Regions from separate parts of the Leptothrix cholodnii SP-6 genome, predicted to be linked through region 1. Evidence: predicted binding sites of a transcription regulator. Region 1 holds the regulator's gene; the other holds the start of a gene.

Region 1 (5,082 bases):
CCTGCGCGTGCTGGGGCACAGCGAGATCCCTGATACCCATTCGATCCGCATCGGCTCGATCATCGGAGCGAACGCATGACCTCCATCGCTCACATCCGTTCGCAGTCCCCGCAAGGGGGAGCGGCCTCCTTTGAGACGGCCCGGCAGGAGTCAGCATGAACGTCAAACGATTCATCGGCCGCAATTCGCGCGAGGCCATGCAGAAGGTGCGTCAGGCCTTCGGTGACAACGCCGTGGTCCTGTCGACCAAGCCCTGCAGCGAAGGCATCGAGGTGCTCGCCATGCCGCCCGAAAGCGTCGAGGCGATCGAGCGTTTCGGTGAAGCCGCGATCAACCAGCCGTCGGCAGCGCCGCGCCAGCAGAGCGCCGCGCCGGTTGCTCCGCAGCAGCGCCCGGCGTCCTCCAGCCTGCGCAGCCGCGCCGCCGAACAGGTGACCCAGCCGCAGGCCGAAGAAGCCGCGGTGCAGGAAGACGTCGGCACGCTGGCGATGAGCACGCTGTCGTTCCAGGACTACGTGCGCGAGCGCATGCTCAAGAAGCGCCAGGCCGAGATCCGCGCCCAGGCCATGAAGCCGGTGCCGGTGTCGGCCCAGGCCATCGAGCAGCGCCTGGCGCAGCGCGAGGTGCAGGAGCTGTCGAACGACCTGCCGACCTACCCCGACCTGATCTCCGGCGGCCACGCGCCGCGCCAGGCCGCCGCCGCTGCGCGCCACGCGCCGACCATGCACGAAGCGCTGCTGCAAAGCCGCAGCGCGGCGCCCGCACCGGCCCCTCAGCGCCCGGCAGCGCGCCCGGCGCTCGACCTGCACGACAGCCCGCTGACCACGCCGGCCGAGCTCGACGTGCTGCAGGGCCGCGCGCCCGGTTCCAGTTCCGGCAGCAGCAGCCAGCGTTCTTCGCGTTCGTCGGGCAGCTCGAGAAGCGCCGCCGAAGCCGCGCCGAGCGCGCAGCAGTCGGCCATGATGAACGAGATCCGCGCCATGAAGGGCATGATCGAGGAGCGCTTCGGCGCACTCGCCTTCATGGAGCGGCTGCAGAAGAGCCCGAAGCAGGCGCAGCTGACCACCAAGCTGATCGACTGCGGCTTCTCGCCGGCGCTGATCCGCAAGCTCGCCGACGGCCTGAAGGACGACGTGCACGACGAGATGGCCTGGGCCGGCGACGTGCTGCAGCGCAACCTGCAGACCGGCGAATCCGAGGCGCCGCTCGAAGACCAGGGCGGCGTGTTCGCGCTGGTCGGCTCGACCGGCGTCGGCAAGACCACCTCCACCGCCAAGCTCGCTGCCGCCTTCGCCACCCGCCACGGTGCCGCCAACCTCGGCCTGATCACGCTCGACGCCTACCGGCTCGGCGCCCACGAACAGCTGCGCGCCTACGGCCGCATCCTCGGCGTGCCGGTGCACACCGCGCACGACCGGGTCGCGCTCGAAGACCTGCTCGACCTGCTGCAGTCTAAGAAGATGGTGCTGATCGACACCGCCGGCCTGGCGCAGCGCGATGCCCGCACCCGCGAACTGCTCGACATGCTGTCGCACCCCTCGATCAAGCGCCTGCTGGTGGTCAACGCCGCCGCGCAGGGCGAGACCATCGAGGACGTGCTGGTGGCCTACAAGGCGACCCAGGCCAAGGGCATCGTGCTCTCCAAGATGGACGAGGCGGTCAAGCTCGGCCCGGCGGTCGACGCGCTGATCCGCCATCGCCTGAAGGTGGTGGCGGTGGCCAACGGCCAGCGCGTGCCCGAAGACTGGCACCGCCTGACCGCGCAGGCGCTGATGCAGCGCGCGCTGCGCACCGCCGGTGCCCAGGCCTGGCGCATGGATGCCAACGACGTCAACCTGCTGTTCGCCTCGCCGCCCGCACCTCAGGCGCCGCGACGCAGCCGCTCGTCGTCGACCCCGACGAACAGCTCGCGCTCATCCGGCGCCGACGCCTGAACCGCACACAGGACGGACCTCCATGTCGAACCCGCCCCCCTTCCCGCCGTTCCGCCGCACCCAGCCGGCCGATCAGGCCGACGGCCTGCGCCGGCTGTTCTCGTCGCGCTCGATCCGTTTCATCCCGGTCGTCTCGAACCCCTTCATCGCCCACGGCGGGGTGCTGATCGAGCGCCTGTGCAGCGCCCTCGAGGCCCTGCAGCTCGACACCCTGCTGGTCGACGCCTCCGAGCGCGGCGGCCCGCCCAAGGAGCTGGCGAACTTCGATCTGTCCGAAGGCATCGAGGTGCTGTCGGACCGGGTCTCGTACCTTGCCGCCCGCGGACTGCCGGTGCGCTGGGTCGACAGCCGCGGCTCGACGCGCGGTTTCCTCGACGCGGTGGTCGACGTGGCGCCGTCCTCGCAGGTGGTGCTGGTGCACGGCAGCGCGGTCGAGCTCGCCCGCCTGTTCGGCCGCGGCGACGAAGGCCTGAGCCGGCCGCGTCCGGTGGTGCTGTGCGACGACCAGCCCGAAGCCATGACCCATGCCTACGCGGCGCTGAAGGTGTTCGCCCAGCGCGCCGACTGGCTCAGCCACGACCTGCTGCTGTGCGCGCCGCCCAAGTCGCCCCGTGCCACCTCGGTGGCCGACCGGCTGTCGCACTGTGTCGACATGTTCCTCGGCGGCGTCCAGCACTGCTGGGTGCAGGTCGACCCCGCCGAGCCGCCCACGGCCGCACCCTCGCGGGCGCTGGTGCAGATGGTCGAGGCCTCTCTGGGCGCTGCCGCGGCGTTTGCCGTCGGCGAAACCGACTACGCCGGCCTGCGCAGCGCCTTGCCTGCGCCTCGCGTGGCGATGACCTGAACGCGGAGCCAACAGCCATGTACACCGCCACCGGACGACCCGACGTCAATTCGCTGCTCAAGCAGTACAGCCCGCTGGTGCGCCGGCTGGCGCATCAGATGATCGCCAAGCTGCCCGCCAACGTCGAGATCGACGACCTGATCCAGGTCGGCATGATCGGCCTGACCGACGCGCTCAGCCGCTTCGACATCGGCCAGGGCGTGATGTTCGAGACCTTCGCCACCCAGCGCATCCGCGGCGCCATGCTCGACGAGCTGCGCGGCTCCGACTGGATGAGCCGCGGCAACCGCAAGCACCAGCGCGACATCGAGGGCGCCGTGCACCGCCTCGAGCAGAAGCTCGGCCGCACGCCGCAGGAAAGCGAGATCGCCAAGGAAATGGGCATCACGCTGCTCGAGTACCAGGACCTGCTCAACCGGGTGCGTGGCACGCAGCTGATCTACCTCGAGGATATGGGCGGCGCCGACGGCGACAACGACTACCTCGACCGCCACGTGGCGGCCGACACCGGCGGCGACCCGCTGGCCCGCCTCAACGACCACCGCATGCGCCAGGCGCTGGTCGATGCCATCAAGAACCTGCCCGAACGCGAGCAGTACGTGATGAGCATGTACTACGAAGAAGACATGAACCTGAAGGAAATCGCCGCCGTGCTGGGCGTGACCGAATCGCGGGTCTGCCAGCTGCACAGCCAGTCGATCGCCCGCCTGCGCGCCAAGCTGCGCACCTGGTGAGCCGGTGTGGCCGCACGGCGTGCCTTCGGCCCGTTCCCTTGACCCGTTCCCTTGACCCGTTCCGGCCGCGCGCCGGGACGCAGACCCACCACTCGGGGTGCCAAGACGCCCACGAGGGCTGAGATGGAGACTGCCGATGTTTGCCTTCCTGCGTGAGCGTGCACCCGCACCCCGGACCGTTCGATCCCATGCCCATGCAGATACCGAGGTCGGCGACCGCCATGCCGTCGACAACGCCCTGGTGCAGCGCCTGGCGAGCCAGGTGTCCCAGATCGGCCGCGACGCCGCGCAGGCGCGTGGTGCGATCGAGGACACCCAGAAGCTGGTCGTCAGCCAGGTCGAGTCGCTGGGCCAGCTCAACCAGCAGCTCGAGCACGTGCAGGGTGCCCAGCTGGCCATCGGTGACGCCACGGCCGCCAGCGTGAAGGCGGTGGCGCATGCCCGCGCGGTGGCGCAGCAGGTGGCCTCCGAGGTGGCCGGCATCGTGTCGGTGCTGCAGCAGGTCTCGACCGCCGCCGCCGACATCACGCAGATCGCCCTGCAGACCCGGCTGGTCGCGTTCAACGCGATGGTCGAGGCCAAGCGGGCGGGCGAGGCCGGACGCGGTTTCGGCGTGGTCGCCGATGCGGTGAAGGACCTGGCCGGCCGCGTCGAGGTGTCGTCCAAGACCATCATGGGCACGCTCACCCAGCTCGACCAGCGCATCGAGGCGTTTTCGCAGGACATCCGGGTCGAACCCGGCGTGGAGCCGACCCGCGGCATCCACCTGGCGTTCGCCCATGTCGAGGCCGGCGTGGTGCGCATCAACGATGCCGCCACCGCCAGCCGCAGCACCTGCGCGGCGGTCAGCGACAAGACCCAGCACCTCGGCCAGGAGATGCAGCACGCCATGGTCAGCCTCGACGCCGCGATGGGCTGCAGCGACCGCTTCCTGAACCTGTCCGAACAGCTGATCGACGAGCTCGCCGGCAGCGGCGCGCAGACCGAGGACACGCCGTTCATCCAGGCCGTGCAGGACGGCGCGGCCCGCATCGCGGCGACCTTCGAGCAGGCGCTGGCCGACGGCCGCATCACGCTGGCCGACCTGTTCGACGACCAGTACCGCCCGATCGCCAACACCCATCCGGCGCAGCACCTGACGCGTCACGTGGCCTTGACCGATCAGCTGCTGCCGCCGATCCAGGAGCCGATGCTCGGCTTCAGCGACAAGGTGGTGTTCTGCATCGCCACCGACCGCAACGGCTACATCGCCACCCACAACCGCAAGTACTGCCACCCGCAGCGCGGCGATCTGGCGTGGGACACCGCCAACAGCCGCTACCGGCGCATCTTCAACGACCGCACCGGCCTGGCCTCGGCGCGCAACCAGCGCCCGTTCCTGCTGCAGACCTACCGGCGCGACATGGGCGGCGGCCAGTACGTGCTGCTCAAGGAGGCGTCGGCGCCGATCATGGTGGCCGGCCGGCACTGGGGTGGCCTGCGCTTCGCCTACAAGTTCTGAATCCTGACGGCGCTGCCAGCGGGCGCAGGGGCGCTCAGCGATGGGGCTGCACGGTGTGCAGCCAGTCGC
Region 2 (5,082 bases), 1.3 Mb from region 1:
GCCGCTGCCAGGGCAGGGAATTGCCGGCTCGGGCCGGTGCTGTTCAGGTGATCGGCGCGCGGTGCCTCGGCTTATCGTGGCTCCATCGCGCCGCCTCAACCCAGAGCCTGACCATGCCTTCCACCGCTTTCAGCCTTCCCACCGATCTGCTGCCCTGCCCGGTGGCAACCGAAATCACGGACGAGCTTCCCAGCGAGTTCGTGTTCGTCAGTGCCTTTGCACCGCTGGTGGCGCAGTGGCGTGCCGGCGCCGACCAGCGTCATGCCGATTTCGAGTCGCTCGATCCGGGTGCCGATGCGGGTCTGGCGCAGGCAGCGGTGCTGACGCCGCAACTGGACGTGCGCAAGGTCGATCGTTTCTGTCGCCTGATGACGCAGGAAGGCTGGGCCACGCAGGCCACGCGCATGCGCCTCGATCCGCTCTACGCCCGCGACCGTCTGGTGCTGGGTTACAGCAGCGCCACCAGCGCCGATCTGCGCCGCCTGGCGCTCGAACTGTTCCGGCTCTACGAGGCGCAGCAGGTCTGGCACTGACGCCGGCGGCCCGCTGATACGATCCGGTCCGTGGGCAGCCACCCACAGATCGGAGGGTGTTCATGCGTCATCTCGTTCGATCCAGCGCGCTGGTGGCCACCTATTTCGATACCCTGCCACCGGCGCAGGCCGACATCGCCCGGGCCTTGCAGCGTGCCGTGCTGGCGGCGGCGCCCGACCTCGATCAGGTCGTCAAATGGGGCAATCTCACGTTCCTGCACGACGGACGCCATCTGCTGGCGATTTCCGCGCACAAGGCCCACGTCAATCTGCAGGTCTTCTGTGGTGCCGAACTCGCCGGCGGTTTTCCGCAACTCGACGGCGTCGGCAAGGGCATGCGCCAGCTCAAGCAGCGCCAGGGTCAGGCGGTCGACGACGACTTGATCGCGCGGCTCGTGCAGGCCTGTCTGGCACTGAAGACCCAGAGCGAACACTGACCCGATTCAGGCCTGGTAGCTGCTCGCGCCGGAGCTGATCCAGCCACGGCTGCCGTAGAGCGCCGGGGCTTCGCGCGGCATCAGGGCGTCGATGGCACGGTCGAGGGCGACGGTGGCGCGCACCAGCGATTCGCGTTGCGCCGCCACCTGGCCGCTGGCCTTGACCAGCCGCTTGCGCAAGGGCGCCGGGATGCCGCCGGCGCGGGCAGCGCCGTGAAAGGCCTGGACAGCGCGTTCCAGCGACAGCTGCAGCTGCTGTGCGTGGCCTTCGATGGCGTTGCTGTCGCGCAGGCGCAGGGCATCGCCCAGCGACGCCAGTGCGTCTTCGACCTGGCTCAGCATGCCTTCCAGGTCGCTCGCCGAGCCGCCGGCCGTGTGGCGAATCTCGGGTCGGGTGGGGTGGGTGAGGGTCATGCCGGATCGATCTTGCCCAGCACTTCGTGGGCGTTCGCGATCAGCTTGTCGGCGATCGCGTCGGGGTTGATCTTGTAGGTGCCGTCGGATATCGACTGGCGCACCCGTTCGACCTTCTCGGCATCGAAGGTGCCGTCCGCGCCCTCGAGCAGCGCGCGTGCGGTGCTCGAGAGTTGCACCGTGCTGCTGCCATCGGTGGCGGCGGCACGTGGGCCCTGGCTGTCGCGTGCGCCTTCGGTGGCGGCGCGTGCAGAAGAAGTTGCGGCGCTGCCGGCCGGCGTGATCGCCGGTGGGGCATTGGTTTGGCCGATCTTCATGACGTTCTCCTTGGGGCGCAGACTGGCCCGGGTTGGGCGCGATAGGGCAGTGGATTGGCAGCCATTGTCTGACATGCCGCGGCGCCGTGGCTCGGGGCCGGTCGGAACCGTGGTACGTAGACGCTGTCTGTCGGGCACTGCCGGCTCGTCACCATGCAGTCCTCAAGCTTATCGACTGGGTGGCGGGCGACTTGAGCCCCTGTCGTTACACATTGCGCCGAACCCCCTGAGGTGTGGGGACTATCGGCTGGAGAACCGCAGAACTTGAGGCGTCGACCGGGTCGCGCTCGGCCGGACATCGTGCGCAGCAGGCGTTTTTTCACATTCGCACCTCGGCACGCCGCTCGCCCACCGGCCAGGCCGACAGGATGCGCCCGCTTTCGGTGCGCAACCGGGCCGGCTGGCCTTCGAGCCCGGGTGACATGGCCTGTGCCTCGCTGCTGACGGCAAAGCCCGTGCCCTGGGTGATGACGCGCACGGTATCGCCGGCCGCAAACCACTGGCGCGCGCGCAGGCTGTCGGCGCGCAGCGTGGCGCCCGGGGGCAGGGCGCGGGCGACGCGCCGGCCGATCAGCTCGGCCATCGACGTGTAGGCCGGCGACGCCTGTTCGGCCAGATCGACTTCGCCCAGGCGCAGATCGGCGGCGCCGAGCACGGTGTCGGCCGGCAGCGAACCGGCGGTGACCACCGCCTGGCCCCAGACCCGCACCGTCACCGGCAGATAGACATTCCAGGCCACCGGCCCTTCGGTGCAGCGCAGGCCGACCCGGGTGCGGCCCCACGGTTTCACGCCGGGCGGCAGATAGGCCTGGATGCGGTTGCACGGCGCCAGGCGCAGGCGCGGGTCGAGCTGGCCGACTTCGATCTCGAGCCGCGCGCCGGCCGGAATCGCCGCCTGGCTGCGCGCCAGCGACAGCACGTCGGCGATCGGCAGGGCGCCGCCCTGAGGCGCGCTGTCGGCCTGGGCGCTGCTGATCGAGAAGAGCAGCGCCAGCAGGCTCATCAGCGGCCAGCCCGGCCGGAACCGGGCGGCGTGCATGCGCTGCCAGACGCGCAGCCACATGCGCTGCGGCGGCGGCAAGGCCATGGCGGGCTGAGGGCAGCGTGGATACATGAGCATCAATGTAGATCGGTGCCGGGCCCGGCCAGGCGCGGAGATGCACGGTTTACCGGTCGCTTATCGCGCTCATGTTTGGCGCCTCGCCTGCCAACAATCAGCCAAGTTCCGCACCCGTGCGGGACGCCGGGGAACCCGATCATGCTCAACCGCATCACCGACACGCTGAACTTCCAGTCGCAGGCCCTGGTGCTGCGCTCCGAGCGCCAGCGCCTGATCGCCAGCAACATCGCCAACGCCGAGACGCCCGGCTACGTCGCCCGCGATCTCGATTTCGCCAGCGCGCTCAAGCAGGCCGTCGGCGAGCAGTCGGTCGGCGGTGCGCTGGCCACCACCCACGGTGGCCACATCCCGGTGGCGGTGGGCGCCAGGTCGGCGTCGCAGCTGACGTACGCCACCGCGAGCCAGAGCAGCCTCGACAACAACACCGTCGACATGGACCGCGAGCGCGCCAGCTTCGCCGACAACGCGGTCAAGTACGAGTCGACGCTGCGCTTCATCAACGGCAGCGTCTCGACGCTGATGTCGGCCATCAAGGGCCAGTGACCGCGGCCTTTGACCGCACCTGCAGGAGCCCACGATGTCCATGCTCAACATCTTCAACGTCGCCGGCAGCGCGGTCAGCGCGCAGAGCCAGCGGCTCAACGCGGTGGCCACCAACCTGGCCAACGCCGACACCGTCGCCGGCCCCGACGGCCAGAGCTTCAAGGCCCGCCAGGTGATGTTCCAGTCGGTGCAGATGGGCGAGATGGGCGCCGCCGGCGTCAAGGTCTCGCAGATCACCGAGGACCAGAGCCCCGGCCGCCGCGTGCACGACCCCAAGCACCCGCAGGCCGACGCCGAGGGCTACGTGACCTACAGCAACGTCAACGCGGTCGAGGAGATGGTCAACATGATCTCGGCCTCGCGCTCGTACCAGAACAACGTCGAGGTGATGAACACCGCCAAGACGCTGCTGCTCAAGACACTGCAGATGGGCCAGGGCTCGTGAGCCGCCTGATCGCAGCCTGAAACCGCACCGAACCCGTCCGCCCAACCGACCGAGACCGCCCCCGCCATGTCCACCACCGTCACCGGTTCCACCAACAGCTCGGCCTCGATCTATTCGCAGCTCTCGGGCAGCGGCAGCACGGCCAGCACCACCGAGGCCTCGGCCGACCGCTTCCTCAAGCTGCTGGTCGCGCAGATGCAGAACCAGGATCCGCTCAGCCCGATGGACAACGCCCAGGTCACCAGCCAGATGGCGCAGATCAACACCGTCTCGGGCATCGAGAAGGTCAACGAGAGCATCCAGGCGATGGGCGGCCAGTTCACCCAGATGCAGGCGCTGCAGGGCGCGCAACTGGTCGGGCAGGGCGTGATGGTTGCGGGCAAGGGCCTGAATCTCGACCCCGCCACCGGCCAGGCCAGCGCCGGCTACGAACTCGCCGGCCCGGCCGATGCCGCCCGGATCGAGGTGCTGTCGGCCGCCGGCCGGGTGATCGACACCGTCGACCTGGGCGCCGAGACGTCCGGGCGCCACAGCTTCACCTGGGCACCGGCGCAGATGCCGGCCGACACCAGCGGCATCAGCTTCCGGGTCGTCGCCACCAACGGCGCGGCCGCCGTCACCAGCACGGCGCTGGTGCGCGATCAGGTGGTCGCGGTCAGCAACAGCAGCGGCAGCCTCAAGCTCGACCTCGCCAGCGGCAACCAGATCAACTACGGCGACGTCAAGGCGTTCTCGTCCTGAGCCGCGCACCCGACTCCCGCCCCGACACGCCCCGACATTCGTCCTGAAAGGATCCGATCATGAACTTCCAGCAAGGCCTCTCCGGTCTCAACGCCACCAGCAAGAACCTCGAGGTGATCGGCAACAACGTCGCCAATGCCAACACCTACGGCACCAAGGCCTCGCGGGCCGAGTTCGCCGACATGTACGCCAGCACGATCAACAACATCGGCACCGGCAACGTCGGCATCGGCGTGCAGGTGGCTGCGGTGTCGCAGCAGTTCACGCAGGGCAGCCTGTCGGCCACCGACAACCCGCTGGACATGGCGATCAACGGCGCCGGCTTCTTCCAGGTCAAGGACACCGCCGGCAACCAGCTCTACACCCGCAACGGCCAGTTCAAGCTCGACAAGGAAGGCTTCATCGTCAACAACTCGGGCCAGAAGCTGCTCGGCTACCCGGCCAACGCCGACGGCGTGGTGGTGCCGGGTGCGGCCGGCGCGCTGCAGCTGCCGACCGCCGGCATCGCGCCGATGGCGACCGACGAGGTCAA

What was found. The regulator FliA, encoded in region 1, starts transcription of late flagellar genes. The targets are predictions, from matches to a motif close to CTAAAGTTTNNNNNNNNNNNGCCGNTA.
Region 2: the regulator FliA is predicted to act here: its motif matches at 1,871-1,897, upstream of flgM (flagellar biosynthesis anti-sigma factor FlgM).

Annotation. Positions count from the first base shown of each region.
Region 1 covers NC_010524.1:1,720,347-1,725,428, forward strand. The annotation lists gene flhA (flagellar biosynthesis protein FlhA) at 1-79, shown strand, start outside; gene flhF (flagellar biosynthesis GTPase FlhF) at 156-1,934, shown strand; gene LCHO_RS08080 (protein antiactivator of flagellar biosynthesis) at 1,957-2,778, shown strand; gene LCHO_RS08085 (RNA polymerase sigma factor FliA) at 2,796-3,512, shown strand; gene LCHO_RS08090 (methyl-accepting chemotaxis protein) at 3,649-5,013, shown strand; gene LCHO_RS08095 (hypothetical protein) at 5,048-5,082, opposite strand, start outside.
Region 2 covers NC_010524.1:3,014,025-3,019,106, reverse strand. The annotation lists gene LCHO_RS13700 (hypothetical protein) at 114-533, shown strand; gene LCHO_RS13695 (DUF1801 domain-containing protein) at 596-970, shown strand; gene LCHO_RS13690 (hypothetical protein) at 977-1,384, opposite strand; gene flgM (flagellar biosynthesis anti-sigma factor FlgM) at 1,381-1,701, opposite strand; gene flgA (flagellar basal body P-ring formation chaperone FlgA) at 2,021-2,788, opposite strand; gene flgB (flagellar basal body rod protein FlgB) at 2,960-3,364, shown strand; gene flgC (flagellar basal body rod protein FlgC) at 3,399-3,809, shown strand; gene LCHO_RS13665 (flagellar hook assembly protein FlgD) at 3,876-4,550, shown strand; gene LCHO_RS13660 (flagellar hook protein FlgE) at 4,610-5,082, shown strand, end outside.